Saccharophagus degradans 2-40: one gene and its partner. The protein of the gene in region 1 binds, or shares a complex with, the protein of each later gene. Links are inferred from orthologs where the notes say so. Each region holds a gene or a part of one and is shown on either strand. Other genes may lie near its edges. The genes, in order: tig and rpsG.

Region 1 (15,989 bases):
CCAAACTTTTCTTCCACGGCGTCGAGTGTGCGTGCCAAAGGCGCGAAATCTTGCTCGCACAAGGTGTGGAAGTGCAAGCCACTTATGCCGTGAAGATCTTTGTTGGCGAATTGTTTGATAGGTATACCCATACGTGAACAAGGCGCGCACGGGTCATACATGGGGGTTTCACCTTCGGAATGTTCTGGGTTTATGCGCAGGCCAAACTCTAGGTGAGGGCGATCTTGCTGTGCGGCTAGGCAGCGCGCTTTGTATGTTTCCCATTGGTTAAATGAGTTAAATACAAGGTGGTCGCTTACCGCCAAAATTTCTTCAAATTCCTGCGGGCGAAATGCTGCGGAGTATGTATGCACTTCTTTGCCAAATTCTTCGCGGCCGAGTTTTGCTTCGTTTAAGCCGCTGGCGCACACACCATTTAAATATTTCATTACTAACGGGGCGAGCGAAAACATAGAAAATGCTTTTAAAGCGAGCAGCACTTTGGCGCCGCTTTGCTGCTGCACGTAATCGAGAATGCGCAGGTTTTGCTCTAACTTGGCTTTATCAACAACGTAGCACGGGCTGGGTACCCGTGTTACGTCTAAAGTGAATTTTGCTTGTGTCATTAAGAGATAAGACCTGTGCTGTCTAGCTCAACAACTTGCCAAGGCAAGCCATATTGGTTCAAATCATCCATAAATGGGTCTGGGTCGAACTGCTCCATATTCCAAACGCCTGGGCGCTTCCATTTGTTTTCAAGAATCATTTTGGCCCCAATCATTGCTGGTACACCAGTGGTGTAAGAGATGGCTTGTGATTGAACCTCTGCGTAGCATTCTTCGTGATCGCAAATGTTGTATATGTAGTAAATTTTTTCTTGGCCGTCTTTTATGCCTTTGGCTACACAACCAATGCAGGTTTTGCCTTTAGTTAATGGGCCCAAGCTGCCTGGGTCGGGCAGTACGGATTTTAAAAACTGCAATGGAATAACTTCTGTGCCGTTGTAGTCCACAGGGTCGATGCGGGTCATGCCCACGTTTTGCAGTACTTCTAAGTGCTTCAGGTAGTTATCGGAGAAGGTCATCCAAAAACGAGCACGTTTAATTTCTGGGAAGTGTTTGGTGATTGATTCCAACTCTTCGTGGTACATCAAATAAATATTTTTGGGGCCAATACCAGCAGGGAAGTCGTAGCTTTGATTTACCGTTAGCGGGGGCGTTTCACACCACTCGCCGTTTTTCCAGTAGCGACCTTTCGCAGTAACTTCACGAATATTGATTTCTGGGTTGAAGTTAGTGGCAAACGGTTGACCGTGATCACCTGCGTTGCAGTCGATAATATCCAGCTCGTGAATTTCGTCGAGGTAGTGCTTGCGTAAATAGGCGGTGTATACGTTAGTTACACCAGGGTCAAAGCCGCTGCCTAATAACGCTGTTAAGCCTGCCTTTTCAAATTTCTCTTGGTATGCCCACTGCCAGCTGTATTCAAATTTGGCTTCTTCTGGCGGCTCGTAGTTAGCTGTATCCAAGTAATCTATGCCAGCGTTTAAGCATGCATCCATAATGTGTAGGTCTTGGTAGGGCAGGGCTACGTTAACTACTAGGTCTGGCTTTTCTGCTTTTAAAAGTGCAGTTAATTCTTCTACGTTATCGGCATCAACTTGGGCTGTTTTAATCGGGCGCGAAAGTTGCGCGGCAATAGCCTTACATTTTGATTCGGTACGGCTAGCTAAAACAATTTCGTCAAATACTTCTGCTAGCTGGGCACATTTGTGCACAACCACACCACCTACGCCACCGGCGCCAATAATTAATACTTTACTCATAATTGGACTCCAAAAAATAATTTCCCTAACGGGGATGCATTCGTTTAAGAGAAAGACTTAGTCTTTTTCGTAGTAGGTGTAACCCATCATGCTATCTGAAAAAGTTTTCATTATGGATTGGCGTTCGGCGCCTGTAATGAAGCCTTGGCGAACAGAGCGCTCTGCAATTTTGCGGAACCGCTCGCGTAAGTTTTGCGGTTGGTACTCAACGTAGGTGAGTACGTCGGCAATGCTATCGCCTTCAATTTCGTCGGAAAAATCGTAGCTGCCATCTTTTTGAACGCGCACGCTAACCACGTTGGTATCGCCAAACAAATTGTGTAAGTCGCCCAGCGTTTCTTGATAGGCGCCTACTAAAAACACGCCTATATAATATTCTTCGTTTGCTTTTAAATCGTGCAGCGGCAAAGTTTTGCGGGTTTCGTGCATATTGCTAAAGCGGTCTATCTTGCCGTCGCAGTCGCAGGTTATATCGGCAATCATCGCGTTGCGATCGGGGAACTCGTTTAAGCGATGAATAGGGCTGATTGGGAAAATTTGATCAATAGCCCAAATATCTGGCAGCGACTGGAACAAACTGAAGTTGCAGTAGTAAATATCAGATAGCTGCTCTTTTAACTTTTCTATTTCATGCATGGTGCGCGGGGCATCATCGGCAAGTGCCACCAAGCGGTGCATGGTTTGTAGAAATAGGTTTTCTGCAAGTGAGCGAGAGCGCAAAGATATTTGACCGCGTTTAAATAGCTCTCTTATCTCGTCGCGATAGTAAACGGTATCGTTATAGCACTCTTGAATATTACGCAGCGATACAGAATCTAGCGACTCTTTTAAGTTGTGTATAAGCTCGTGCTCGTCTTCTTGTACTTCATCTACAGGTGAGGCCGGCTCAAACTTAGCGACATCCAATACGTTGAATACAAGTACAGATGAATAGGCGATAGTTGCCCGGCCAGATTCGGTAATAATTGTAGGGTGCTCTACACCTTGCGGGTCTAGGGTAGAAATAATGACATCCACTATATCTGTGCAGTATTCATCTAGGGTGTAGTTTTTAGAGTGAATATAGTTAGATTTGGAGCCGTCGTAATCCACCGCTAAGCCACCACCTAAATCTAGGTAGCCCATAGCCGCGCCTTCTTTAACTAGCTCGTTGTAAACGTGACAGGCTTCAAGCACGCCAGAGCGAATGTCGCGAATATTTGGAATTTGCGAGCCCAGGTGGTAGTGCAGCAGCTTAAGGCAGTCGAGCATGCCTTCGGCTTTGAGGGTATCTACCATTTCAATAAGTTGGGCAATAGATAGGCCAAAAATAGACCGATCACCACTGGTGGCGTTCCAGTGTCCACCAACCATAGAGGCTAATTTAACGCGCACGCCAATCATAGGCTTAATGCCCAGCTTGCGGCTGCGTTCAATAATAATAGGTAGCTCAGACGGCGTTTCGATTACAAAGAAGCACTTATAGCCCATTTTGCAGGCCTGTAGGCCTAAATCGATGAACTCGGCATCTTTATAGCCATTGCACACAATACAAGCGTCTTGGCTTTCTAGGTGGGCTAGCGCAATGATGAGCTCGGGTTTAGAGCCCGCCTCAAGGCCGTGACCATATTTAGCGCCCACTTCGGCGATTTCTTCAATAACGTGGCACTGCTGATTCACCTTAATAGGGAACACGCCACGGTATTGGCCTTGGTAGTTGCTGGCTTTGATTGCGGTAGTAAAAGCGTTGTTTAAGCGGCCTATTTGTTCTTCTAGTAAATCTTCAAAGCGTATTAAAACGGGCACATCCATGCCCCGATCCTTAATGTCGGAAACCACGTTTAACAATGGAAGTTCGATGGTTTTGCCGTCAATATTGGGGGTTACAATCACTTTGCCGTCTTCAGACACAGAAAAGTAGCCTACACCCCAGTCATTCACGCCATACAACTCAGTTGAATCGGCGATAGACCAACCTTTTTTAAACGGTATTTTCAATGCTTTGAATCTCACAAATAGGCGGCAGCGCTAGGCTAGCCTTAGGTTTACGAAAAGGCGGCACTATCGCAGATTTAAGGGGGTATTTCTATCCCTTTAGGGGGAATAAGGGTAAGAAAATCGAGCGGATTGGTAATGTAAAGCAGGGGGAGAGCGAAGCTGGGAGAAACCCAGCCTCGCTTAAACTTAATGTCTTGTTGGGCGGCGTTTGCTGTTGTCTTCTTTGATTTTTCGTTCAGCAGCGGCAAAAGCGTCTCTTACGGCAATATGCACGTTAGGGGCATCTTGGCTCACAGTGAGCGGATGGCCTTTCAAGCCAATTTCAATAGAGGCTCGGTAGAGTTTGCCTTTGTGCTTCTGGTTGTGGGGGCTGTCTAACACAACCTTGCTGTGAATTATGGAGTCTGAATAGCGGTGCAGCTTCTCCATTTTCTTATAGATAACATCATTCAGTGCAGGTGAGGTGTCTAAATCGCGGTAAACCACGTCTGCATTTGGCTTCATAAGTGAACCTCCGTTCAAATGATATTCAATACAAGCTTTGTCCGTGGGCTAGCTGTGAAGGGGAGCGGAGAGGCTGTAATGCGGTAGACGCTGCTAAAACGAGGCGAGCGTGTAGCCAAACCTTAATTGCTTTGCAGTACAGGCAATAAATGCCGGATCAAAGCAACTCCTCCTACAATGCGCATAGCGTTGTAGAGCAAAGATAAAGGTGGGCCCACCACTACATATTGAACGTTACAGCAGATAATTCAAGAACTTTTTAAGTATAAAAGCAGCTTTCTATATGCTTCAAAATGCTAACGGTTCTAGTGGATTATTTAGTGGGGGCGTTTATGAGTGTGCATTCTTAACGGATAGCTAGCGGTTAGTTAATGTGTTTATTAAAAATAAAAAATATTTAATTAAAGGCTTGAAAATAAAAATTGCATCCCGACATTAAGTTGTAAGCCAGCTCGATAATGAGTGGCTTAATTTAACCCCGGCTTGATCGTACAGATAAGCCAAAACAAACATATTGCTCGGTTGAGAATATAGAGGATTTAATTATGAGAGATTTCGATTTAACCCCATTGTACCGTTCTGCTATTGGCTTTGATCGCATGGCCGGCCTGCTAGATAATTTAACGCGCGCCGATCAAGCTCAGCCATCTTATCCGCCTTATAACATAGAGTTAACTGGCGAAGATCAATATCGAATTTCTATGGCTGTTGCTGGCTTTGAAGATACAGAACTTTCTATTGAAGTTAAGCAAGGCTATTTAACGGTAATGGGTAAAAAAGCTGAAGAGAAAGCAAGCCGAACCTTCTTACATCAAGGAATTGCTGCGAGAAATTTCGAGCGCCGCTTCCAATTAGCTGACTATGTGCGAGTAGTAGGTGCCAATATGGATAACGGGTTGCTACATGTAGAGCTTGTGCGAGAAATACCAGAGGCAATGAAGCCGCGCACAATTCAAATTACTTCTACAAAACGTAATAATGTTAGATCTGTCGATGGTTCACTAGGTGATAGCGTGCGCGAAGCGCGGCCACTTGATGCTACTGGCACCAACTAATCCTTTAATCTACTTTTTCTAAGGGCCGTTTTAACGGCCCTTTTTCATTTCTAAAAGAATCTACTGTTGAATAACTTTACTTGCCCTTTGTGCCAAACCACTCAAGCTACTCTGTTTTACACGGATAAACGCAGGTCGTATTACCAGTGCGGGTGCTGCCAATTAGTGTTTGTTCCCAGCCAGTATTGGTTGAGCGCTAAAAGTGAAAAACAAGAATACGATAAACATATAAATACCCCAGAAGATACTGGTTATAGAACGTTTTTAAACCGTATTTTTACGCCTGTTTTAGCTCGTTTACCAGCTAAAGCCAAGGGGTTAGATTTCGGCTGCGGCCCAGGGCCAACCCTATCGGTTATGTTTGAAGAGCAGGGCGCGCAGGTAAGCTTGTTTGATAAATTTTATTACCCAGATGATGCCGTGCTAGCAAAGCAGTATGACTTTGTAACTGCAACCGAGGTGTGGGAGCATCTGTCTGATCCGCGCTTAGATTTGGAATTGCTATGGCAATGCGTAAAGCCGGGTGGCGTGCTGGGCGTAATGACTAAACTTGTGCGCGATGCCGAAGCTTTTAAAGGTTGGCATTATAAAAATGATCCAACCCACATAATCTTTTTTTCTCTCGCTACTTTGCGCTATTTGGAGAAAAAGTGGGGGGCGATATTAGAAGTAGTAGCTGCAGATTCCTTTATATTTACTAAGCCTAGTAATTAGCTTGTTAAACGCTAAATAATTTTGCTCTTACGGTTGTTCTGTATTGGCTGGGTGTAACACCTAACGATTTTTTAAATAAATTGGTGAAGTGTGTAGGGTCGTGATAACCCACGCGAAACATTATTTCGGATACGCTTAAATTACTGGTTTGCAATAAGTCTTTGGCTACGTCTATGCGAATATTTTGCAGGTAATGTAGTGGCGTGCGACCGGTTGCGCTTTTAAAGCGACGGGTAAACGTTCTTGGGCTCATGCTAAATAGCTGGGCAACATCATTCAATTTAATCTCTTTTGCGAAATTATCGCGCAGCCAAATTTGTGTTTGAATAATCTCCTCATCTGGGTGAGAGTTTTCTTGCTCTAGTAAGCTTGTGCCGCTTTGGTAGGCTTGCCTAATTTCGTGAAAAAAATGTCTTTCTACATGGCTGGCTACGTGCTTTGAATAATAGCGCTGTATAAACAGTACGGTTAAATCCGCAAGGGCGTTCACACTGCCTGTGCAATAAAGGTTGCCCGCTTGGGTAATAAAATATTGTCGTTTTAGTTGCACGAGCGGGTAGCGGTGCTGAAAGGCATCGAAAAAATGCCAATGAGTGGTAGCGGGTTTGTTGTCGAGCAGGCCTGCTTCTGCCATAAAGCAGCAGCCCGTGCCTACACCTGCAATTGTGCATCCATTTTCATATAAGTTGTTTAGCCATGCGGTAGTGGTTGGCGAGCCAGATACTGTGGGAAACGGGTTGCGCCACAACGCCGGCAAATAAACAATATCGGCATCATCACAGCCCTGCACCGCGCAATCGGCATTTAAGGTTAACCCTGTATGGGTTTTCACTGGTTGGCCGTTCACAGAAGCAAGTTGTATATCCAGCGCTTTTACATTTTTATTTTTAAGGTCGCGCGCGGAATTGTTTAGTGCCTCGGCTGCGCGTAGTAGTTCCAGCGGTAAGGTTACGCTGGTGGCAAGCATATTGGGGCAGAGTAAGAAGACTACTTTCATTCAACGTTAGCCGCAGTGTGTTTACGAAGCGTTAGTTTAACGTTGGGTGGCGCATATGGCTATTACAATTGGCTAAAATGCCCTAATTATGTGGTTGGCTTTGTCTTACACTAGCGCCTTTCTCGCTACCCCACTTGCGGGAGCATAATGATTGATTGCTGCGCAAAGCTTGCCCTTTGCAGTGCATAAGCGCAGCGAATTTAGATACACAAAGGCATCTTCATGACGAATCATTCTAGTGTGTTACCTCTTATTGTTGGTTTCGGTGGCTTTAATGCTGCCGGTCGCAGTTCTGGTCATCAGGCATACTCGCGCATGGTGCTGGAGTCACTCGGCGTAAATGAGCGAAATCAAACTATTGCTGGGTTATCTGCATTAATGGGTTTGAAGGGGGCTGATGAAGAGGCTGTGTTAAGCGGCACATTAGTAAGACGCCTAGAAACTAGGTTTTTTGACCCGGAAGCGGCCCCGGGCGTTAAAAAATTGGCACCAATGGATGCAGTGAAAGGCGTAAATCAATATTTGGTGTCTGGTAAAGAATTACCTAAGCCTTTACCCGCTGGTTGGACTGCAGAGCCATTGGACGAAGGCGGCAAACAGTTTCGCGTAACATTGCCTCAAGAGCAGGCAGTGTTTGTTGAGCATAATACGCCAATGGCAGTGCAGGCAGCGGGCCAATTGCCAACAGGTTTTGAGCCTGGCGATCACTACCGTTCACAGCACCACCCTCGCGGTTTGCAAATGTCTATTTTGGGCGCGTCAGATGCCGTTAAATCCATGGGTTTGGCGTGGTCTGAAATCGTTCAGCTCGTTACACCAGATCAAATTGCTGTATACAGCAGCAGTGTGATGAGCCAGCTAGATGCCACCGGTTTTGGCGGAATGATGCAAGCGCGTCAGCGCGGTGTGCGACCCACATCCAAGCAGTTGGCCATGGGTTTGAACACCATGCCAGCAGATTTTATTAATGCCTATGTGTTAGGTAGCTTGGGGGCAACGGCGGGGATTGCTGGAGCTTGTGCAACATTCTTATACAACTTGCGACAGGGAGTAGAAGATATTCGCTCGGGGCGTCGCAAAGTTGTTATTGTGGGTAGTGCCGAAGCGCCGATTGTGCCTGAAGTAATGGATGGCTATGCCGCTATGAGTGCATTGGCCACCGATACCAACCTTATGAAATTAGATGGCGTAGCAACGCCGGATTACCGCAGAGCCAGTCGTCCATTTGGTGATAACTGCGGTTTCACTTTGGCTGAGTCCTCTCAGTATGTTGTGTTAATGGCAGACGATTTGGCACTCGAACTTGGTGCCCAAGTGTTTGGTGCTGTGCCTGGTGTATATGTAAATGCCGATGGCTATAAAAAATCTATTTCTGCACCTGGGGCGGGTAACTATATAACCATGGCTAAAGCTGTTGGTTTGGCGCAAACCCTTGTGGGGGAGCAGGTAGTCAAGCATCAGTCGTTCGTGCAGGCACACGGCTCTAGTACGCCGCAAAACCGAGTAACCGAGTCGCGAATATTTGACCGCGTAGCGGAAGCTTTTGGTATAGAGAGCTGGCCGGTTGCTGCGGTTAAATCCTATGTTGGTCACTCATTGGGGCCGGCGAGTGGTGACCAGTTAGCTACAAGCTTAGGTATTTTCGCTAAAGGTATAGTGCCTGGTGTAAAAACTATAGCGAAAGTGGCTGACGATGTATTCGCGCAGCGCTTGTCTATTGGTTTAAACGACCAAAATGTGGGTGTAGAGAATTGCAGCGTGGCTTTCTTAAACTCTAAAGGTTTTGGTGGTAACAACGCCACGGCAACGGTATTTTCGCCAAGTATCGCGAATGGTTATTTGCTTAAAAAGTACGGCACAGAGCGCTTTGCTACATACTCATCTGCGCAAGAGAAAACAACCGCTGCGGCCCAATCTTATCTTGACGAAGCAGACAAAGGCGCGCTTAATCCTATCTATGAATTTGGCAACAATATTGTAGATGAGGAGAAAATTCAGATTCAGCGCGATTCAATTCGCATTCCTGGGTTTGAGTTTGAAATTCCTCTGCTAAACGATGAGGGATACGGCGAGTTTTAGCCGATTGCTTGTCCAATAAGGAGTGCGGGGCTTGGCAGATATCAATAGCGAAAATACAGGTGAGGCAAAAGATACTGGGGCGCAATTGTCTGAGCGCCAGCAGTTACTCACCAGTGGCGCTGTTGCCGAGTCCTTGGGGCGCAAGCTTATGCGCTTGCGTCAAGATAGAGGGCTCTCGCAGCGCGAGCTTGCCCGCCGCGCAGAAATGACCAACAGTACCTTATCTATGATAGAGCAGGGTAAGGTGAGCCCTTCGGTAGCATCGCTAGAGCGTATACTCAGTGCAATTCCTATATCACTAGAAGCATTCTTTTCGAATAGCACTGCGCAGGTAGGGGTCTACAAAGAGCAAGAGCTTGCTCGGGTAGATTTACCCGGCTCCACCATTCTTATGCTTGGGCTTTCCGAAACCACCTTGGCGGGGTGCTACTTGGCTAAACAAGTCATACAGCCAGGTGCTTCGGTCACCATTAATTGGCTGCGCCGCTCTGGCGTGATAGCCGCTATGGTGGCTAAGGGTGAGGTTAAAGTCACCATTGATGCCGATGTGCACCTCCTTCGCGAAGGGGATTGCCTGCACTTCAATCTGCGCCGCAGTCACTCAATTTTAAACCCCGGTACCATGCCTGCTGAGCTTATTTGCTCATCACTGCCCGAGTAATTTCTTTTCTTAGTGGCGCTGATTGAGCTCTTGCTGCTCAACCCCCGATTTCTGGCGCCTAAATCCTGTCGCGAACCTAATATTTACTCCATACTGATAACCGCGCCTGTTGGTTTTGCTGCTGGGAGGCTGCCGCGGTTATCTGTGGGCATCTTCTAATTGTTGCTATGCAAAATAAACTGTGCATAATAGCATTCAAACAAGCGTTTGAATTTGGGTTTGATCTATACCCAAACACACTCAATCTTGACAATTACCGAATAACAGAAAGGAAGAGGTCACGATGAAATTTGAAGGTCAGGCAATACGGCTTACACCGCTAGATAATGGCTGTGTAGAGCTCAACTTTGACTTGCAGGGTGAGTCGGTTAATAAGTTTGGTCAAACTGTGTTTAAAGATCTTGCCGAGGTGCTCGATCTCCTTGAATCCGCTAAAGATGTAAAAGGGGTGTTGGTTACTAGCGCCAAGAGTGTGTTTTTTGTGGGCGCAGACATAAACGAATTTGGCCCCATCTTCGCCAAGGGTGAAGAGGCCATTATCGAAGGGGTAAGCAGTGTTAATAAGCTGTTTAGCCGGTTCGAAGACTTGCCATTCCCTTCGGTAGTGGCAATTAATGGCTATGCCTTAGGCGGTGGTTTAGAGTTTTGTTTGGCGTGCGATTACCGTGTAATGAGCACTGCCGCTAAAATAGGCTTGCCCGAAACCAAGTTGGGTATTATTCCTGGTTGGGGTGGTACTGTGCGCTTGTCTCGTGTTGCGGGTGTCGACGTGGCAGTGGAATGGATTGCCGGCGGCACCGAAAACAGACCAGATGCTGCATTAAAAGCAGGCGTAGTAGATGGTATTGTAGAACCTGAAAACCTGCGCGACGCCGCTTTAAAAGTGCTTGCCGATGCTGTTGCTGGTGATCTAGAAATTACTCAGCGCAGAGCTAAGAAAAAAGGCCCCTTAAAACATAACGATATTGAAAGCCTCCTCGCTTTTGAATCTTCCAAGGCCTTTGTTAAAGCAAAAGCTGGTCGCAACTACCCAGCCCCAATCGCCGCAATTGAATCTATGCAACATGGTGCCAAGCTAGGGCGCGATGAGGCTATTCCTGTAGAGACTAAGCTGTTTGCGAAAATGGCGCTTACTAGTGTGGCAGAATCGTTAATAGGTTTATTCCAAAGCGATCAGCTATTAGGTAAAAAAGCTAAAAATTGGGAAAAGCAATCAGACAAAAAAGTAGAGCATGCAGCCGTATTGGGCGCGGGCATTATGGGTGGTGGTATAGCTTATCAGTCTGCCTACCGTGGCGTGCCCATTAAAATGAAAGACATTGCCGCAGCGGGTGTGGAGCTGGGCTTAAAAGAAGCCACCAAGCTTCTTGCGAAGCGCGTCGATAGGGGGCGCATGACCAACCTAGAAATGGGGCAAGTACTAAGCCGCATTGATGGAACTTTAAGCTACGACAATTTTGACGATGTAGATGTAGTGGTGGAAGCTGTTGTTGAAAACCCAAAGGTGAAGCGCGCAGTTTTGGCTGAAGTGGAAGACAAAATAAGCACCGATGCTATTTTGTGTTCAAACACTTCTACTATTTCTATCTCTTATTTAGGTGAAGCATTAAAGCGGCCAGAAAATTTCTGCGGAATGCACTTTTTTAACCCAGTGCACGCCATGCCGTTAGTTGAAGTTATTCGCGGTGCTAAAACCTCTGATAGAGCAATAGCAAGAACAGTGGCCTATGCCAATGCATTAGGTAAAAAAGCAATTGTTGTTAACGATTGCCCTGGCTTTTTAGTCAACCGAGTATTGTTCCCTTATTTTGCTGGATTCGCGATGTTGCTGCGCGATGGAGCAGATTTTCAGCAAGTAGATAAAGTCATGGAGCGCTGGGGGTGGCCAATGGGCCCGGCTTACCTTATGGATGTTGTGGGTATTGATACTGGTGTACATGCCGAATCCGTAATGGCTGAGGGGTTTCCAGATCGTATGGCAAAAACCTTTAAAGCTGCGTCTGATATTTTGTTTGAATCTGGCCGCTTAGGGCAGAAGAGCGACTTAGGTTTTTACGCGTATAAAGAAGATAAAAAAGGTAAGCCGCAAAAAGTAATGGCGGAAGACACTTACGAGTTGCTTAAACCTCACTGCGCAGAACGCAAAGAGTTTAGCGACGAGGAAATTATTGCGCGCATGATGGTGCCAATGGCAACTGAACTTGCGCGCTGCTTGGAAGAGGGGGTTGTGAGCAGTGCCGCTGAAGCTGATATGGCGCTTATTTACGGCTTAGGTTTCCCTCCATTCCGTGGTGGTGTATTCCGTTGGATAGACAGCATTGGTATTCAAGCGTTTATCGATATGGCTGCGCCGCTGGCCGATTTAGGGTTGGTTTACGTTCCAACTGATGGAATGAAAGCCCTAGCCGCAAAAAATGCAAAATATTACAACCAGACCCAAGGAGCCTAATAATGAGCTTGCAACCTAGAGATGTGGTGATTGTCGATTACGCTCGCACTCCCATGGGCCGTTCTAAAAATGGCTGTTACAGAAATGTTCGCGCAGATGATTTAAGTGCAGATCTTATTACTGGTTTGCTCGCTCGCAATGCGGCGCTCGACCCAGCTCAAATTGACGATATGATTTGGGGCTGTGTAATGCAGCGCGGCGAGCAAGGGTTTAACGTTGCTCGCAATATTTTACTGCGTGCAGGTTTGCCCCACACTGTACCGGCGCAAACCGTAAACCGCCTTTGCGGTTCTTCTATGTCTGCATTGCACACAGCGGCTGCCAATATTATGGCTGGGCTGGGCGATGTGTACTTGGTGGGCGGTGTTGAGCACATGGGGCATATCGATATGAACCAGCATGTCGATCCCAACCCCGCACTCGGTCATTCAGTAGCGCAAGCAGCTGGCTCTATGGGGTTAACGGCAGAGTATCTTTCGTTGCTGCACGGTATTACCCGTGAAGCGATGGATGAGTTTGGGGCGCGATCACACAGAAAAGCGGCTGAAGCCACTGAGCAGGGTAAGTTCGCCAGAGAGATTATCGCGCGCATCGGCCACGACGAAACCGGTGCCCCTACGTTAATCAAGCACGACGAGACAATTCGGCCAGATACTACCGTTGAGGCTTTATCTAAGCTCAAGCCTGCTTTTAACCCCAAGGGCGGAACGGTTACGGCCGGTACGTCATCGCAAATAACTGATGGCGCCTCATCCATGCTGGTTATGTCTGCGGCTAAGGCGGCTGAGTTGGGTTTAACGCCTATAGCTAAAATTCGCAGCATGGCGCTGGCGGGGGTTGATCCTTCAATTATGGGGTACGGCCCAGTGCCTGCCACGCAAAAGGCACTGGCAAACGCTGGCTTATCTATTGAGGATATAGATGTGGTAGAGCTTAACGAAGCCTTTGCTGCGCAGGCGTTACCCGTACTTAAAGACCTTAACTTGCTGGATGCTATGGAAGACAAGGTGAACTTATATGGTGGTGCAATTGCGCTGGGGCATCCATTTGGTTGCTCGGGTACCCGTATTACCGGTACGCTGCTTTCAGTTATGCAAGATAAAGACGCCACGCTAGGGGTGTCTACTATGTGTATAGGTTTAGGGCAGGGTATAACCACCATTGTTGAGCGTGTTTAAAAAGCATTCAAGCTGATTGAAAGTTAGTAGGTAAGCCTCGAATAGCCCATGAATAAAGGCTTTCGAGGCTTTTTTATGGTTATTAAAAGTACAATTTAAAGAAAATTACAAATTATTTAAAATCCCTTGTTGAACCCTCCGAAACCTTGTGGCACAATTGCCACCCTTCTTAGCCAGACAAGATATAAAAATAGCTAAATAGCTATATAAATCAACAAGTTATATCGCAAGTGTCTGGGTTTGATGTCTGTAAAGTGCGCGGTCGTGGCGAAATTGGTAGACGCGCTGGATTTAGGTTCCAGTGCCGCAAGGCGTGAGAGTTCAAGTCTCTCCGACCGCACCATTTAACAGGCAACATCAAATAATTACGTATTTACCTCCCTATATATATCACGAGGATCGAGATGCAGGTTTCCCTAGAAACTACTACCGGTTTGGAGCGCAAGCTAACTGTTGGCATTCCAGCAAGTGTTGTTGATCAAGAAGTCGCTAAACGACTCAAGGAAGCCGCTAAAACGGTTCGTATCAACGGTTTCCGTAAAGGCAAAGTGCCAATGAGCGTTGTTCAGCAGCGTTACGGAGCAGGCGTTCGTCAAGAAGTGCTTGGCGATGCTATTAATCGTTCATTTTACGATGCAGTACGCAAAGAATCTTTGCGTCCTGCAGGTCAGCCGGCTATTGAGCCAAAGCAGCTTGAGCCAGGCAAAGACATTGAGTTTGTAGCTACTTTCGAAGTGTACCCAGAAATCGAAGTTTCTGGCTTAGAGTCAATCGAAGTTACTCGCTACAACGCAGAAGTTACCGATGCAGACGTAGATACCATGATCGAGACTCTGCAAAAGAGTCAGGCTGATTGGGCGCCAGTTAAGCGCAAATCTAAAAAAGGCGATCGCGTAGTTATCGACTTTAAAGGCACCAAAGATGGCGAAGCCTTCGAAGGTGGCACTGCTGAAGGTCAAACCCTTGTATTGGGTTCAAACTCTATGATTCCTGGGTTTGAAAAAGGCATTATTGGCATGAAAGCTGGCGAAACAGAAACCATCAAGGTGACTTTCCCAGATGATTACCAAGAAGAATCTCTACGCGGCGCAGAAGCCGAGTTTGAGGTTACTGTGCAAAAAGTTGAAGGTCAGAAGCTTCCTAAGCTTGATGACGAGTTCTTTGCTAAGTTTGGCGTAACTGAAGGCGGCGAAGAAAAATTCCGTGCAGATGTTCGTGAGAACATGGAGCGCGAAAAGCAAAAGGCACTTAAAGGTAAGCTAAAAGAGCAAGTGATGAATGGCTTGGTTGCAGCAAATACCGTAGACATTCCAAAGTCGCTTGTTTCTGGTGAGATCGATGCGTTGCGCAATCAAATGGGCAACCAAATGATGCAGCAATACGGTTCTCAGGCTGAAGGTATCGACTTTAAGTCAATCTTGCCAGACGATATGTTTAAAGAGCAGGCAGAGCGTCGCGTTGCTTTGGGTTTGATTGTTTCTGAGATTGTTAAAAATGAAAAAATCTCAGTAGATAAAGAACTTGTTAAATCGTTGATTGAAGATGTTGCATCTACTTACGAGCACCCTGAAGAAGTTGTAAATTACTACTACGGTAATGAGCAGTTGTTGGGTGGTGTTGAGGCTGCAGCTTTAGAAGAGCAGGTTGTAAGCTTGGTGCTCTCTAAGGCAAAAGTAAGCGACGAAACAATTAGCTATGAAGAAGCTGTTAAGCCTGCTGCAAAACAAGCTGAAGAATAAGCAGACTTCTTTCTAAAAAATCAAAAAGCCCACCCTATCTTAGTGTGGGCTTTTTTTATGGTCGCTTAAAAAACGTTTTAAAGAATATTATGTTTTTAAGGTGTTTTTTGCGGGTTTTTTATTGGCGAAACCACTTCGCTCGAGTTAAGCTGGCTAGTGACGAAAGGTTGACGGTATTGGTTGTGTGATATATGTACAGCTAGTATTAAGCTTGAACAAAATGCAGAGTTTACAGGCCTTGAGAGGCAATTTGCTGCATTTGGGCTAACCTTTATATTATGCGATTGTGGCGCTAGAGGTATGTTGGCCAAAAGAATTGCACCAACTGAACCGCCCAGAGTGGTGGCGTCGAAAACAACTAATAGTTAACGGAAGAAACAATGTCGAATATAGATTTGTCTGCCAGTTCGAATTTGAATGTTGAAAATACTTTAGTGCCAATGGTTGTAGAGCAAACTGCACGTGGCGAACGCTCTTACGATATTTATTCCAGGTTGTTAAAAGAGCGTGTGATTTTTTTGGTCGGGCAGGTAGAAGATCATATGGCCAACTTGGTTGTAGCGCAGATGCTCTTCCTTGAGGCAGAAAACCCAGATAAAGATATCCATTTATATATCAATTCACCTGGTGGCTCAGTAACAGCAGGCTTGTCTATTTACGACACCATGCAGTTTATCAAGCCCGATGTGAGCACTATGTGTATTGGTCAAGCGTGCAGCATGGGGGCATTTTTGCTAACTGCTGGCGCTAAAGGTAAGCGATTCTGTTTGCCAAATGCTCGCACTATGATTCACCAGCCTTCAGGTGGTGCACAGGGGCAGGCGAGCGATAT
Region 2 (16,006 bases), 870 kb from region 1 along the record:
CGTAAAGTTGAAATTACCGGCATGGGTGATTCTAGCTTCGTTAAAGGCGAGCAAGTTGAGTATATTGCCGTTCTGCAGGAAAACGAGAAGTTGCGTGCCGAAGGCCGTCAACCTGCTCGTTTCGAGCGACAATTGCTGGGTATTACCAAGGCATCGTTGGCTACAGAGTCATTTATCTCTGCGGCATCGTTCCAGGAAACTACTCGCGTACTTACAGAAGCGTCTGTTACTGGCAAAATCGATAACTTGCGCGGCTTGAAAGAGAACGTGGTTGTTGGTCGCTTGATTCCTGCGGGTACCGGTTTGGCTTACCACGCTGAGCGCCGTCGCAAGCGTGAAGATCAAGCTGGCTCTAAAGCTGGAAGCGATACAGTGAGTGCAGCGGAGATCGAAGCGGCATTAACTGAAGCGTTAAAATCTAGCGCATCATAAAAATGAGGCGGCCTGCATAAGGTCGCCGCTGCCACATCTGTAATATAGCTACTGTATGTGGTTTACGTATTGACGAGAGTGGGTGGTGTCATTACAATGCGCCACCCACTTTTGTTAGTGGTGGGCAACTATTGCCCTTTTATTTGTAACGTGCCCATTTAGGGCAGTTTTTGAATTTGGAGTTATATTTCATGGCAACGATCAACCAGTTGGTTCGTAAGCCGAGAAAACGCAAGGTTCAAAAGAGTGACGTTCCTGCTTTGCAGGCCTGTCCTCAGCGCCGTGGTGTGTGTACTCGTGTTTATACGACTACACCTAAAAAGCCAAACTCAGCACTTCGTAAAGTATGTCGTGTTCGTTTGACTAACGGTTTTGAGGTTACCTCCTATATTGGTGGTGAAGGTCATAACCTGCAAGAGCATAGCGTGGTACTAATTCGTGGCGGTCGTGTAAAAGACTTGCCAGGTGTTCGTTATCACACTGTTCGTGGTTCTTTGGATACCTCCGGTGTTAGCGATCGTAAGCAAGGTCGTTCTAAGTACGGTACTAAGCGTCCTAAGTAATTGGGATTCGCTTAACTGCGTAATCGGTAGAACCAGTAAGGCCGAGCGCTCTTTAAGAGTTGGTCTCGGATAACCCTGAACACTATGTGCGAAAGCACGTTGAGATATTAAAATGCCTAGAAGAAGAGTTGTCGCCAAGCGCGAAGTTCTGCCGGATCCTAAATTCGGTAGTTCAACTTTGGCGAAATTTATGAACCACGTAATGATTAGTGGTAAAAAATCTACAGCCGAAAAAATTGTTTACGGTGCATTAGACATCGTATCCGAAAAGCTGAACAAAGATCCGCTAGAAACATTTAGCGAAGCACTAGAAAATATTTCTCCATTGGTTGAGGTTAAATCTCGCCGTGTTGGTGGTGCAACGTATCAAGTTCCGGTTGAAGTTCGTCCTGCACGTCGTACTGCTTTGGCAATGCGTTGGTTGGTAGAGTACTCACGCAATCGCGGTGAGAAGTCTATGGCCCAACGTCTAGCTGGCGAGTTGATCGATGCAGCACAAAGTAAAGGTGGTGCGGTTAAGAAGCGTGAAGACGTTCACCGTATGGCTGAAGCGAACAAGGCGTTCTCGCACTTCCGCTTCTAATCCTTTATTGGCACTGTTTGTTAGTGCAGTAAAAGGCAGCAATTACAGCTGCCTTTTAGCGTTTATACGCTCTATAAAAGTCAGAACCCCAGCATACGAGTTACCCTCTATGCTGGGTGTGTCTAGAATTTTGCAAGTAACAGCTATTCTGGGAAATTGCCGTGGCTCGTAAAACACCCATCGTACGCTATCGAAATATCGGTATCTGTGCGCATGTCGATGCAGGAAAAACCACCACCACCGAACGAGTGCTTTTTTACACTGGTCTGTCACATAAGATTGGTGAAGTACACGATGGCGCAGCCACGATGGACTGGATGGAGCAAGAGCAGGAAAGGGGGATAACGATTACCTCCGCCGCTACGACATGTTTTTGGTCGGGTATGCAGCAGCAGTTTCCTCAACACCGTATCAATATAATTGATACCCCTGGGCACGTGGACTTTACCATCGAGGTAGAGCGTTCTCTTAGGGTTTTGGATGGGGCCGTAGTTGTATTGTGTGGCTCATCGGGTGTTCAGCCGCAAACAGAAACTGTTTGGCGACAAGCGAATAAATACGAAGTGCCGCGATTGGTTTTCGTAAATAAAATGGACCGCGCGGGAGCAAACTTTCGCAGCGTGGTGCAGCAGTTGCGCGACCGTTTGGGGGCCAACGCAGTACCGTTGCATATGACGATTGGCGCTGAAGATGGTTTTGAAGGCGTTATCGATCTAATTAAGATGAAGTCTATCCACTGGAACGAAGCCGATATGGGCATGACGTTCGAGTATGGAGAGGTGCCAGAAGATCTGCTGGAAGAATGCGAAGAGATGCGTGAATACGCAGTCGAAGCCGCGGCAGAGGCAAATGATGATCTCATGGAGAAGTACCTAGAGACTGGTGAGTTAAGCGAAGATGAGATTAAGGCGGGCCTGCGTGCGCGCACTCTAGCTAATGAGATCGTTCCAGTTTTAGGTGGTTCTGCATTTAAAAATAAAGGTGTACAGGCAGTGCTCGACGCTGTTGTGGAATACTTGCCTGCGCCCACAGAAGTAAAAGCGATTGAGGGTACTTTAATTGATGGTGAGACCGTCGATACCCGAGTTGCTGACGACGATGCGCCGTTTGCAGCGCTAGCATTTAAAATTGCTACTGATCCATTCGTTGGTACGCTTACGTTCTTCCGTGTGTATTCTGGGCGACTGGAGAGTGGTACAGCGGTATACAACTCGGTTAAGCAAAAGCGCGAGCGCGTAGGCCGTATGGTGCAGATGCACTCTAACAATCGCGAAGAAATTAAAGAAGTGCTGGCTGGCGATATAGCTGCAGCCATCGGCTTAAAAGATGTAACCACAGGGGATACCCTGTGTGCAGAAAGTAATAAAATTGTACTCGAGCGTATGGAGTTTCCAGAGCCGGTAATCTCTGTTGCTGTTGAGCCGCGCACGGTTCCAGATCAAGAGAAAATGGCGGTCGCGCTGGCTAAGTTAGCGCAAGAAGATCCGTCTTTTCGCGTTGCTACCGACGAAGAGACTGGGCAGACCATTATCTCCGGTATGGGCGAGTTGCACTTAGATATTATTGTAGATCGCATGCGCCGTGAGTTTGGTGTTGACGCTAATATAGGTAAGCCGCAAGTGGCCTACCGCGAGCGTATTACGCGCACGTGTGAGGTTGAAGGTAAGTTCGTTCGCCAATCTGGCGGGCGCGGTCAGTATGGTCACGTATGGATTCGTTTTGAGCCTGCTGACGATAACAACGCCGAAGGCCTAGTTTTTGAAAACGAGGTTGTCGGGGGTGCTGTACCAAAAGAGTATATTCCGGCGGTGGAAAAAGGTATTTCCGAGCAAATGCGCAATGGCGTATTGGCGGGTTACCCATTGCTGGGCTTAAAAGCCACTATATACGACGGCTCCTTTCATGATGTTGACTCTAACGAGATGGCATTTAAAATTGCCGCGTCTATTGCAACAAAAAATTTAGCTGCAGAAGGCGGCGCGGTTTTATTAGAGCCGGTAATGAAAGTGGAAGTGGTTACTCCTGAAGAAAATATGGGTGACGTTGTGGGAGACCTCAATCGTCGTCGCGGTTTGATTCAGGGTATGGAAGAGTGTATATCCGGCAAAGTAGTTCGGGCAGAGGTTCCTCTGGCTGAGATGTTCGGTTATGCAACGGACCTGCGTTCCGCGACGCAAGGTAGGGCAACTTTTACCATGGAGTTCCAGCAATACTCGGAAGCTCCTAAAAATGTTGCCGATGAGATTATGGCTAGAAACGGGCGTTAGTGTCCGCTCTGCATAAATTTGTAGTTTACTTTAGTTGAAACCCTATACCCTGTTTTACGGGGTTTGTTACAGAGGAATCTGACAGTGGCAAAAGAAAAATTTGAACGTAATAAGCCCCACGTAAACGTGGGCACAATTGGTCACGTTGACCACGGTAAAACTACTTTGACTGCAGCGTTAACGCGCGTGTGTTCAGAAGTTTGGGGTGGTGCTGCGGTAGCGTTTGACGGTATCGATAATGCTCCAGAAGAGCGTGAGCGTGGTATTACTATCGCTACCTCTCACGTAGAGTACGATTCACCGATTCGTCACTACGCCCACGTTGACTGCCCAGGTCACGCCGACTACGTGAAAAACATGATTACTGGTGCCGCTCAGATGGATGGCGCTATCTTGGTATGTGGTTCTACTGACGGCCCAATGCCTCAGACTCGTGAGCACATCCTTTTGTCTCGTCAGGTTGGTGTACCTTACATCGTAGTATTCTTGAACAAAGCAGACTTGCTAGCAGAAGACTGTGGCGGTGTTGACTCTGAAGAATACGCAGAGATGATGGAATTGGTTGAAATGGAATTGCGTGAGTTGTTAGACACTTACGAATTCCCAGGCGACGACACTCCAATCATTGCTGGTTCTGCTTTGATGGCATTGAACGGCGAAGACGAGAACGAGCTAGGTACTACCGCTGTTAAGAAATTGGTAGAAGCTTTGGATTCATACATTCCAGAGCCAGAGCGTGCAATTGATCAGCCGTTCTTGATGCCAGTAGAAGACGTATTCTCAATCTCTGGTCGCGGTACTGTTGTGACTGGTCGTGTTGAGCGCGGTATTGTTAAAGTTGGTGAAGAATTGGAAATCGTTGGTATTCGCGATACCACCAAAACTACCTGTACTGGTGTTGAAATGTTCCGTAAGTTGCTTGACGAAGGTCGTGCAGGTGAGAACGTTGGTGTATTGTTGCGTGGTACTAAGCGTGATGATGTTGAGCGTGGTCAAGTATTGTCTAAGCCAGGTTCTGTTACTCCGCACACTACTTTCCAATCAGAAATCTACGTATTGTCTAAAGATGAAGGTGGTCGTCACACTCCATTCTTCAAAGGCTACCGTCCACAGTTCTACTTCCGTACAACTGACGTAACTGGTGCTTGTGAGCTTCCAGAAGGCGTAGAAATGGTAATGCCAGGTGATAACGTACAAATGACTGTTACTTTGATCGCTCCAATCGCGATGGAAGAAGGTTTGCGCTTCGCTATCCGCGAAGGTGGCCGTACAGTTGGTGCTGGTGTTGTTGCTAAAATCATCGCTTAATTCGATGCTTTAAGCACAAGCTTGCCGAAAAAGGCTCCTCTTTGAGGGGCCTTTTTTTTGCCTTAAATTTGCTTTGCTATGGGTGGTTGGCTAAACAATCTGTCCTCTTACTCTAGGCAATAAAAAACCCCGCAAGCTTTCGCCGGCGGGGTTTTCGCTAGAAGCTTGGTTGTTAAACTTACTTCTTGGCTTTTTCTTCTTTGCGCTTCTTGGCTTCTGCAATTACTTCTTCTGCCACGGCGTTCGGGCAAGGTAAGTAGTGCGAGAATTCCATAGAGAACTGACCGCGACCAGAGGTCATGGTGCGCAAGTGGCCGATGTAGCCAAACATCTCAGAAAGCGGTACGTCGGCTTTAATGCGAACACCTGTAACACCTGGCTCCTGGTCTTTGATCATGCCGCGACGACGGTTTAAATCGCCGATAACGTCGCCTACGTGGTCCTCTGGGGTGAAAACATCAACCTTCATGATAGGTTCGATGATTTGAGGGCCAGCTTTAGGCATAGATTGACGGAATGCGCCTTTTGCTGCGATTTCGAACGCTACAGCCGAGGAGTCAACTGCGTGGTAAGAACCGTCGTAAAGCTCGATTTCAACGTCAAGCACAGGGTAGCCAGCTAGAGGGCCTTCGGCCATCATGGTGGAGAAGCCCTTCTCGATTGCTGGGAAGAATTCCTTAGGAACGTTACCACCTACCACAACAGAGCTAAACTTGAAGCCGGTGCCTGGCTCGCCAGGGCGGATGCGGTAGTCGATCTTACCGAACTGACCAGAACCACCGGATTGCTTCTTGTGGGTGTAGCTGTCTTCGATAGCTTGAGTAATGGTTTCGCGGTATGCAACCTGAGGCTTACCAACGTTGAGTTCAACGCCGTAGGTACGCTTCAAAATGTCTACTTTAATGTCTAGGTGAAGTTCACCCATACCTTTAAGAATGGTCTCGCCGCTGTCTTCGTCTGTCTCAACGCGGAAAGAGGGGTCTTCTGCAACCATCTTACCAATAGCAACGCCCATCTTCTCAGAACCAGTTTTGTCTTTAGGTGCTACAGCAATAGAGATTACTGGCTCTGGGAATACCATGGCTTCAAGCGTACAGGGGTGTTTAGGGTCACAAAGAGTATGACCTGTTTGTACGTTCTTCATGCCTACAACGGCAAGAATGTCACCGGCTTGGGCCGAGGTGATTTCGTTGCGATCGTTGGCCTGCATTTCAACCATGCGGCCGATACGCTCGGTTTTACCTGTGAACGAGTTAAGAACGGTCATGCCTTTTTCCATTCTACCGGAGTAGATGCGGATAAAGGTCAAGGCGCCAAAACGGTCGTCCATGATTTTGAACGCTAGAGCGCGTAGTGGCTCATCAGCGGAAACCAATGCGTGTTCGCCAGTCTCGTTACCTTCTTCGTCTGTCAAAGGCTGTGGGTCTACCTCGGTTGGGCTTGGTAGGTAATCTACAACGGCGTCAAGTACTAGCTGAACACCTTTGTTTTTAAATGCAGATCCACAGAAAGTTGGGAAGAAGGTTAAGTCGCGAGTACCCTTGCGGATACATTTTTTAAGCTGCTCAACGGTTGGTACTTCGCCTTCCATGTAAGCCATCATCAAGTCGTCGTCTTGCTCTACAGCAGTTTCAACTAATTGCTCGTGGTACATGTCAACTTCGTCAACCATGTCGGCTGGTACGTCGGTAACTTCGTAGTTTTCTGGTAGGCCTGAGTCATCCCAGATATAAGCTTTTTTAGTTAATACGTCTACCACGCCGGTGAAGGTGTCTTCACGGCCGATTGGAAGAGTCATAACCAGCGGGTTGGCGCCAAGTACTTTCTTAACTTGCTCAACAACGCGTAGGAAGTCTGCACCAACACGGTCTAGCTTGTTAACGAAGATAACGCGAGCTACTTCGGAATCGTTTGCGTAACGCCAGTTGGTTTCTGATTGTGGTTCAACACCGCCAGAGCCGCAGAATACGCCTATGCCGCCATCCAATACTTTTAGTGAGCGGTATACTTCAACGGTGAAGTCAACGTGCCCAGGGGTATCGATAACGTTTAAGCGATGGCCTTTCCATTCACAAGTTACAGCTGCAGACTGAATGGTAATACCGCGCTCAGCCTCCTGCTCCATGAAGTCGGTGGTAGATTCACCCTCGTGAACTTCACCCAGCTTATGGATTTTACCGGTTAGTTTAAGGATACGTTCTGTGGTGGTAGTTTTACCCGCGTCAACGTGGGCGAAAATACCAATATTTCTGTACAAAGATAGATCTGTCATTGGGTCACTCGATTATGCCAGCACGAAAAAAATTTGGGCGGCAGTATACTGAGTTTTGCATCAATACTGAACAAAAATAACCAAGTTTCTTTGAAGTCTGCGAATATAAGGTGTTTTTTGATGCCTATTTTACTTGGGCGGGTAATCCCAGAGCTTCGGTGAGCGGCTGCAGTAAGGTGGTCGCTAGTCAAAAAAACACCAAATTGGCGTGTTTTAAACAAATATCACTAAATTTGTGTGTTTTTTAGGTAATTTGCCGTTGACTATAGCGCACGGGGGGTTAAGATTGCGCCCCTAACCGAGTTCTCGTCTCAGGCAATCATTTTAATGACGCTGATGGATTTGGGCTCATTCATTCTGTTGCTGATTGTTTATTGAGGAATCTAGCGGTGGCAAAAGAAAAATTTGAACGTAATAAGCCTCACGTAAACGTGGGCACAATTGGTCACGTTGACCACGGTAAAACTACTTTGACTGCAGCGTTAACGCGCGTGTGTTCAGAAGTTTGGGGTGGTGCTGCGGTAGCGTTTGACGGTATCGATAATGCTCCAGAAGAGCGTGAGCGTGGTATTACTATCGCTACCTCTCACGTAGAGTACGATTCACCGATTCGTCACTACGCCCACGTTGACTGCCCAGGTCACGCCGACTACGTGAAAAACATGATTACTGGTGCCGCTCAGATGGATGGCGCTATCTTGGTATGTGGTTCTACTGACGGTCCAATGCCTCAGACTCGTGAGCACATCCTTTTGTCTCGTCAGGTTGGTGTACCTTACATCGTAGTATTCTTGAACAAGGCAGACTTGCTAGCAGAAGACTGTGGCGGTGTTGACTCTGAAGAATACGCAGAGATGATGGAATTGGTTGAAATGGAATTGCGTGAGTTGTTAGACACTTACGAATTCCCAGGCGACGACACTCCAATCATTGCTGGTTCTGCTTTGATGGCATTGAACGGCGAAGACGAGAACGAGCTAGGTACTACCGCTGTTAAGAAATTGGTAGAAGCTTTGGATTCATACATTCCAGAGCCAGAGCGTGCAATTGATCAGCCGTTCTTGATGCCAGTAGAAGACGTATTCTCAATCTCTGGTCGCGGTACTGTTGTGACTGGTCGTGTTGAGCGCGGTATTGTTAAAGTTGGTGAAGAATTGGAAATCGTTGGTATTCGCGATACCACCAAAACTACCTGTACTGGTGTTGAAATGTTCCGTAAGTTGCTTGACGAAGGTCGTGCAGGTGAGAACGTTGGTGTGTTGTTGCGTGGTACTAAGCGTGATGATGTTGAGCGTGGTCAAGTATTGTCTAAGCCAGGTTCAGTTACTCCGCACACTACTTTCCAATCAGAAATCTACGTATTGTCTAAAGATGAAGGTGGTCGTCACACTCCATTCTTCAAAGGCTATCGTCCACAGTTCTACTTCCGTACAACTGACGTAACTGGTGCTTGTGAGCTTCCAGAAGGCGTAGAAATGGTAATGCCAGGTGATAACGTACAAATGACTGTTACTTTGATCGCTCCAATCGCGATGGAAGAAGGTTTGCGCTTCGCTATCCGCGAAGGTGGCCGTACAGTTGGTGCTGGTGTTGTTGCTAAAATCATCGCTTAATTCGATGCTTTTAGCGCAAGCTTGCCGAAAAAGGCTCCTCTTTGAGGGGCCTTTTTTTATGGGCGAAAGAAAGGTGCAGGTAGGCTTTATGCGCCATTTTCCGGAGCTTAGGGGGCAGTTTGGCATTATTGGTCAGGCCGAAAATAAGAAAAATACGTTTAAATGGTTGATGTTGAAGGTGAATTGTGAAACCATACGCAAAGATTGGTAATACCAAACAGGCTTTGTTGGTTACCAGTTTAGTGCTCTGGTCAATACGACAGACACGGTTGATCCTTAAAGTGAGGTTACATGGGTTGATTGTAATTTACTTTCCTCTTAGTACACTTAGGTTGCGCGGGCTTTAATAGCCCGCATTTTTTTAACGTGTAGAATGTAAGTGCGCTAGTGCCAGTAAAACATCCATTCATAAAACCAATAACAATAGAAAAATTTATGGCGATCTTTAGTAGTAATACCTCTCGAATTCTAAATGCACTTCTTGTTCTCTGTTTTGTATGGCTGCTTAGCGCATGTACGGCGAAGAGTGAAGTTGAAGTGCTCAAAATGGCGCACAGCTTGCCAACCGATCATCCCGTGCATGAAGCTATTATGTATATGGGGGAGCGCTTGCGAGTGCTATCCGACGGCAAGATGGATTTACAGGTCTACCCTGGTGGTCAGTTGGGCGGCGAGCGCGAGCTAATTGAGTTATTGCAAATAGGTAGCTTAGCAATGACTAAGGTGTCTTCCAGCCCTATGGAAGGTTTTGTTCCCGAAATGAAAGTATTCAGTATGCCTTATGTGTTTCGCGATAGTGAGCATTACTGGCGTGTGCTCGATAGCGAGCTAGGTAAAGAGCTGTTGCTATCTGGGGAAAAAGTAAGGCTGCGCGGTTTGGGTTACTACGATGCTGGTAGCCGCAGCTTTTACACTGTGAAAAAGCCAATTTACAAGCCCGAAGATTTAAAGGGCTTAAAAATACGTGTGCAAAAAAGTCAAACGTCTCTACAGATGGTGCGCGCTTTAGGCGGTGCTGGCACGCCAATTTCTTGGGGTGAGCTATACACTGCGCTAGATCAAGGTGTTGTAGATGGCGCCGAAAATAACCCTCCTAGTTTTTATACTTCTGGTCATTACGAGGTTGCCAAGTACTACACTTTAAATGAGCACACCTTTGTACCAGATATTGTGCTGATTAGTACCTACGTGTGGAACAATCTTACGCCACAGCAGCAGGAGTGGGTGCAGCAGGCTATGGACGAGTCGGTAGTGTTTGAACGCAAAGCTTGGGCAGACGCTACAGCGCACGCGTTGGCAGAAGTGGAAAAAGCAGGCGTGAAAATTATTCGGCCAGATAATTCGCTCTTTGCAGAAAAAGTAAAAGCAATGCATGAGGCAGCGAAAGGCACGCCTGCTCACGATCTTATGCAAGCCTTTGGCAAACTATAGGGTACTGTTATGAGAGACGTAATGAACGTAATAGAAAAATGGTTAGCCTGGATATGTGCCACTCTTATGGCTTTGATGGTGGTGGATGTTACTTGGCAGGTTGTGTCGCGCTTCATTCTATCTAATCCAAGTTCATTTTCCGAAGAGTTAGCGCGTTTTCTACTTATTTGGATTGGCTTTCTAGGTGCTGCTTACGCATATCGTCGCCATGCGCATTTGGGCTTAGATATTCTTACTGCAAATTTAACCGGCGTAAAAAAAATATTGGCTGAGAAATTTGCCGACACGGTTAGTTTGTGTTTTGCCGCAGTAATTATGGTTTTCGCCGGAACAAAAATCATGTTGTTAACTCTCGAGCTAAACCAAATTTCTGCGGCTTTGCAAATAAAAATAGGCTACGTATATAGCGTAATTCCTATTAGCGGTTTGTTGATTTGTGTATTTGCGCTCGAGCGTTTATGGATTGGTCGGCCGGTTGAAGAATCTGGCCCCGGTTTAGATTAATTATTCGAAAATAACAAAAAATACTGAATTACGTAGAGGCGCTGCCCGATGGAATTATCCGTCCTAATATTAGTTTTAACATTTGTTGTATTGCTGTTTCTAAACGTTCCCATTGCAATAAGCATTGGAGTCGCGAGTTTTGCAGCAATGCTTGCTACCATCGATTTTATTCCTGCAGCTATGACGATGGCCCAGCGCATGGGGGGCGGCATAAATAGCTTCTCTTTGTTGGCCATACCGTTTTTTATTCTTTCCGGCCTGCTTATGGGGCGCGGCGGTATTGCGCATCGTTTAATTGAGTTCGCCAAAGTGGTTATTGGTATGTTGCCTGGCGGCTTAGCGTTTGTGAATATTATTAGCTGTACGCTGTTTGGTGCTATTTCGGGTTCTGCTGTTGCAGCAACGTCAGCGATAGGTGGGTTTATGATTCCCACCATGAATAAGGAAGGCTACGACAAAAACTTTAATGCTGCGGTTACTGTGGCGTCGTCAACAACTGGCCTACTTATTCCGCCAAGTAATATTTTAATTGTTTATTCTCTTGCTAGTGGCGGTGTTTCTATTGCTGCATTATTCGTGGCGGGTTATTTGCCAGGTTTATTGGTGGCGTTATCTTTAATGGTTGTGTGTGCCATATACGCAAAAATTCACAATTACCCTGTTGGAAAAATTCCAACCGCGCGTGAATTCGCAAGAAAGTCTATTGATGCTGTACCAAGCTTGATGCTTATTGTGTTGGTTATTGGCGGTATTATTGGTGGCTTTTTCACTGCTACCGAGGCCAGTGTGGTCGCTGTGCTGTATGCGCTTTCGTTGTCGGTATTTGTGTATAAAGAAGTGCGAGTGTCTGATCTGCCCGACATTTTAGTGAAGTCGGTGGAGACAACGGCAATCGTTATGCTGCTAATTGGTACTTCTACGGCAATGTCGTGGATGTTGAGCTATGAGAACATACCGCAAAGCATCAGTGCTGCGTTAATGGGGTTAAGCGATAACCCGTTTATTATTCTACTTACCATTAACCTTATTCTGTTGTGTGTAGGTGTGTTTATGGATATGACGCCTGCGGTACTTATATTTACCCCTATCTTTTTGCCGGTTGCTGTAGAGTTGGGCATGTCGCCTCTGCACTTCGGTATTATGATGGTGTTAAACCTCTGTATCGGGCTGTGTACACCACCGGTGGGAGCGGTGCTGTTTGTGGGTTGCGGTATTGCCAAAACCACTATAGGTCAGCTTATTAAACCGCTTATGCCTATGTACGCGGCCATGGTGGTGGCCCTGTTACTGGTAGCGTATGTGCCCGCAATTAGTGAGTTTTTACCCATATTCTTCGATCTATACGATAAGCCCTAAAGTTAAAGCGCCGAATGGGTTTCCCCATTCGGCGCTTTGCCGCTATTATTGCTGATTAACAACTTCTGCATCCACGTCCTTATTTCGGAGCGGCGAATCTATGTCTTTCCCTCTTTCTAGCAGTTCTTTCTCAGATAAAAAAAATGCATTTTATGCGCAATCCGGCGGTGCTGCTGCTGTACTCAATGCTTCTGCTGCAGGTGTTGTTGCTGGGGTAATGGCCCATAAAGATAAAATCGAAAATCTGTATATTGGTCGCAACGGTATTTTGGGGGCATTGCACGAAGATATGGTGGTGGTGAATACTCACGATGATAATTTAATAGACGATTTACTCCACGCCCCTGCGGGAGCATTTGGCTCCTGTCGTTACAAATTAAAAAGTATTGAAGAAAGCGAACGTGAGTACGCGCGTATTCTCGAGGTATTTAAAGCACACAATATTGGCTATTTCTTTTATAACGGCGGCGGTAATTCCCAAGACACCTCTTGCAAGTTAGCCAAGTATGCGGCTAAAAAAAATTATCCTCTACAGTGTATTGGTATTCCCAAAACCATTGACAATGATTTATCCGGCACCGATTGTAGCCCTGGCTACGGCTCAGTAGCTAAATACGTTGCCGTTTCAATATTAGAAGCGTCGATGGATTTAGCATCTATGCATCAAACTTCGACTAAAGTATTTGTTATGGAAGTGATGGGGCGAGATTCTGGCTGGATTGCCGCAGCAGCGGGTTTAGCGGCAGATGAGCGAAACTTAGGGCCAGATTTAATTATATTCCCCGAGGTGCCCTACGAAGAATATAAATTCTATGCCGAATTAAATCGCATTGTTGCACGCAAAGGTTTTTGCGTGGTGGTGGTGGCAGAAGGCGTGCGAGGCCCAGATGGCAACCATCTTACATCGACCGCCAATAAAGATGCATTTGGGCACACTCAATTAGGCGGTGCTGCATCTATTATTGCCGGTCGTATACGCGAAGTAACAGGCCATAAAACACATTTTGCTGTGTGCGATTACCTACAGCGTGCTGCGCGACACATCGCCTCTAAAACCGATGTGGATCAATCCTTTTTGGTTGGCAAAAAGGCCGTAGAGTTTGCCGCAAATGGTTATTCCAATGTGATGATGGCAATAGTGCGAGAATCAGAGCAGCCTTATAGGTGGTCTGTTGGCACTGTGCCGCTGGTTGAGGCGGCTAATTCTCGCAATGCGTTACCCGCAGGATTCATTTCTAAATGTGGCTTTCACATTACAGATGCGTGTCGTCGGTATTTGGCCCCTTTAATTGCCGGTGAAAGTTATCCTAGTTACCAGAATGGGTTGCCCGCTTATCGAGTATTTAACTCTGTGGCAGTGCCTAAAAAATTAGAAGAGTTTACGCTTTAATATTTTTTGCTTTAAAACGGTACTATTAACGCGTGCAAAATTAACTTTTACAAAGACGCTAAATAGAAAAGGCAATATTGAGGAATCTAATGAAAATAGAACATTTTGCTTACAACGTATCAGACCCAGTAGCGATTGCTGATTGGTACTGTAAATATTTGGGTTTTAGTGTAGCGAGAAAAATGGATGGTGCCCCATACACTCATTTTCTAAAAGATTCTAGCGGCGCGGTGATGATAGAAATTTACTGCAACCCACCCAGTGAAGTACCCGATTACCCATCGATGAACCCCTTGCAGTTGCATTTAGCATTTGTGTCGGAAAACCCCAACGAAGATGCCGAGAGGTTAGTGGCTGCCGGTGCAAAGGTGGTGGATGATTTGCATTTAAAGGACGGTTCACACTTAATGATGTTAAAAGACCCTTGGGGCTTTGCTGTTCAATTGTGTAAGCGCGGTACCCCAATGTTATAGATTAAAAGGCGCTTATAAAGGCGCCTTTTTTTGTATTTAATAGATTTAAAGGCTAGGTAAATGAATAAAAATAATGTAATTGCTTATCTGCTAATTTCAACTTTTCTATTATTTTCTGCGACTGTGTTCGCGGTTAAACCCAGCAACGCTGAAACCCGATATTCCGCAATGGGTGCAGATACCCCAGCAGGTTTGGGAGGCACTTTGCCAGATGGTCAGTCTCGTATCGTTAGGGTGACTAATTTAAATGCAAGTGGGGAGGGCTCGCTCGCATGGGCGCTGGGTTTAGCTCGACCACGCGTAGTGGTGTTCGAAGTTGGCGGTGTTATAGATCTTGCTGGGCAAAGTATTACCGTCACGCAGCCATTCCTTACTGTTGCCGGTCAGTCGGCGCCAGCACCGGGTATTACATTAATTCGCGGCGGTTTAAATATACGAACCCACGATGTAAGAGTGCAGCATATTCGCGTGCGGCCGGGAGATAACTTACAACCAAAGCGCTCCGGCTGGGAAAGTGACGGTATATCTGTGGCCGGTGAAAATGCCAAAGATGTACATATAGATCATGTATCGGTAAGTTGGGCGGTAGATGAAAACCTCTCCGCTTCGGGGAATCGTTACAAAGGTTACGGTCAAACCGCTGAGCGGGTAACGTTTAGTAATAATCTCATTGCCGAAGCGTTAGATTATGCCAGCCATAAAAAAGGCAAACACTCTAAGGGATTATTGGTACACGATTATGTGCGAGATGTTGCCGTAGTTAGAAATTTGTTTGTGTCTAATGATCGTCGCAACCCGTACTTTAAAGCGCACACCATAGGTTTTGTAGCAAATAATATTATTTACAATGCGGGTAATGCCGCTATACAGGTTAACTATATTGAGCGTGAGTGGGAGGGCCAGAGTACAGGCCCAGCTAATGCTAGAGTAGCGGTGGTAAATAACCAGTTAGTTTACGGCCGCGATACATACTCAGACTTGGCGCTAGTGTCTGTGCGTGGGGATGCTTATTTGACGGGTAATAGCGTTACAAATTTAATGGGCGAGCCCATGCCTATTACGGAAGGGGCGGTTAATTCTTTAGCCTCTGCACCTTCATGGTTAACAGGTTATGAGTTGTGGGATGCTGACGAGATGCGTGAGCTGCTAGTAGCCAGTGTTGGTGCAACACCCTGGGCCAGGGATGCGATAGATACCCGAATAATTAATGGGGTGGCAACGGGGAAGGCGCGAATAATAGATAGCCAGCAAGATGTGGGTGGCTACCCGAGCTATAAGCAAACAAATAAAAAATTTGATATACCAGACGACAAAATTGCCGAATGGTTACTGGGTTACCTGTAATTAAGACTATATTGAATGTATTAGTTGCGTGCAGAGGATAGTAAATACGCCAAAATATACATTGCGAGCCTTTGCCACAACTGCTGGACTTTATCGACCCCTAGGAATATTCTTGCGCCATACTAAATAAAGCAATATGGCGCCATACCGCTTCTCGTCTATGGTTAGTCTGCAAATATTACGACATGAGGAAACTCTGAACGACTCCAAATAATTAACTTGTGACTAGTTGGGCGCGCTCATATTGATTATATGTTGCTAGCGTAAGTGGTTAATGCATGTGGTGGCCGTATGCCGTTAACGTATATTCGCTGGTGATAAGCTTGGCTCGCACAATTTAGCAAGCTCGTATTTGGAGTGGTTAAGGGTTCTAAACATATAAGGGCAATGTTATGTCAAAAATGGCAGTTATCGTCGATTCGGCCTGTAACTTACCGGATTCCGTACTTACTAAATACAATATTACCCGT

What was found.
Region 2: the proteins of tig (region 1) and rpsG are in contact, whole or in part, in a crystal structure (PDB 3GTY), measured with the Thermotoga maritima proteins. The link is inferred for Saccharophagus degradans 2-40 from one-to-one orthologs. Residues at the interface, in WP_004081061.1 of Thermotoga maritima: Glu122, Val124, Val129, Leu130, Tyr133, Glu188, Gly259, Ile262, Tyr263, Glu266, Ser270, Glu273, Gln274, Glu277, Arg308, Gln311, Ile312, Ser315, Tyr316, Glu325, Arg329, Arg336, Leu363, Phe366, Trp367, Arg373, Leu377, Arg381, Leu384, Glu387; in WP_004081843.1 of Thermotoga maritima: Lys34, Lys52, Lys55, Glu59, Arg62, Gln63, Glu66, Asn67, Lys69, Val71, Arg95, Ala109, Lys110, Lys111, Gly112, Arg113, Pro114, Glu117, Glu121, Ile124, Ala125, Tyr127, Asn128, Asn129, Thr130, Gly131, Lys135, Asp139, Arg142, Met143.

What each region holds. Positions count from the first base shown.
Region 1 is NC_007912.1:2,051,761-2,067,749, forward strand. Bases 13,165-15,989 are described here. They hold tig (trigger factor), read left to right. Parts: upstream 13,165-13,822; coding sequence 13,823-15,157; downstream 15,158-15,989. Other genes in these bases: fadA (acetyl-CoA C-acyltransferase FadA), read left to right, coding at 13,165-13,418; clpP (ATP-dependent Clp endopeptidase proteolytic subunit ClpP), read left to right, coding at 15,538-15,989. Also shown: nspC (carboxynorspermidine decarboxylase), read right to left, coding at 1-605; SDE_RS08370 (saccharopine dehydrogenase family protein), read right to left, coding at 605-1,804; speA (biosynthetic arginine decarboxylase), read right to left, coding at 1,862-3,781; SDE_RS08380 (HPF/RaiA family ribosome-associated protein), read right to left, coding at 3,968-4,285; SDE_RS08385 (Hsp20 family protein), read left to right, coding at 4,831-5,340; SDE_RS08390 (class I SAM-dependent methyltransferase), read left to right, coding at 5,506-6,054; SDE_RS08395 (GlxA family transcriptional regulator), read right to left, coding at 6,059-7,051; SDE_RS08400 (beta-ketoacyl synthase), read left to right, coding at 7,274-9,130; SDE_RS08405 (helix-turn-helix domain-containing protein), read left to right, coding at 9,162-9,791; fatty acid oxidation complex subunit alpha FadB, read left to right, coding at 10,075-12,240; more of fadA, read left to right, coding at 12,243-13,164. UniProt on the Bacillus subtilis protein: Involved in protein export. Acts as a chaperone by maintaining the newly synthesized protein in an open conformation. Functions as a peptidyl-prolyl cis-trans isomerase.
Region 2 is NC_007912.1:1,195,660-1,211,665, forward strand. The notes cover bases 1-2,842. They hold rpsG (30S ribosomal protein S7), read left to right. Parts: upstream 1-1,107; coding sequence 1,108-1,578; downstream 1,579-2,842. Other genes in these bases: rpoC (DNA-directed RNA polymerase subunit beta'), read left to right, coding at 1-432; rpsL (30S ribosomal protein S12), read left to right, coding at 624-995; fusA (elongation factor G), read left to right, coding at 1,740-2,842. Outside these bases: more of fusA, read left to right, coding at 2,843-3,845; tuf (elongation factor Tu), read left to right, coding at 3,930-5,153; fusA (elongation factor G), read right to left, coding at 5,332-7,425; tuf (elongation factor Tu), read left to right, coding at 7,815-9,038; SDE_RS22835 (hypothetical protein), read left to right, coding at 9,097-9,249; SDE_RS04925 (TRAP transporter substrate-binding protein), read left to right, coding at 9,474-10,469; SDE_RS04930 (TRAP transporter small permease), read left to right, coding at 10,479-10,973; SDE_RS04935 (TRAP transporter large permease), read left to right, coding at 11,022-12,329; SDE_RS04940 (6-phosphofructokinase), read left to right, coding at 12,430-13,719; SDE_RS04945 (VOC family protein), read left to right, coding at 13,809-14,192; SDE_RS04950 (50S ribosomal protein L24), read left to right, coding at 14,253-15,536; SDE_RS04955 (DegV family protein), read left to right, coding at 15,929-16,006.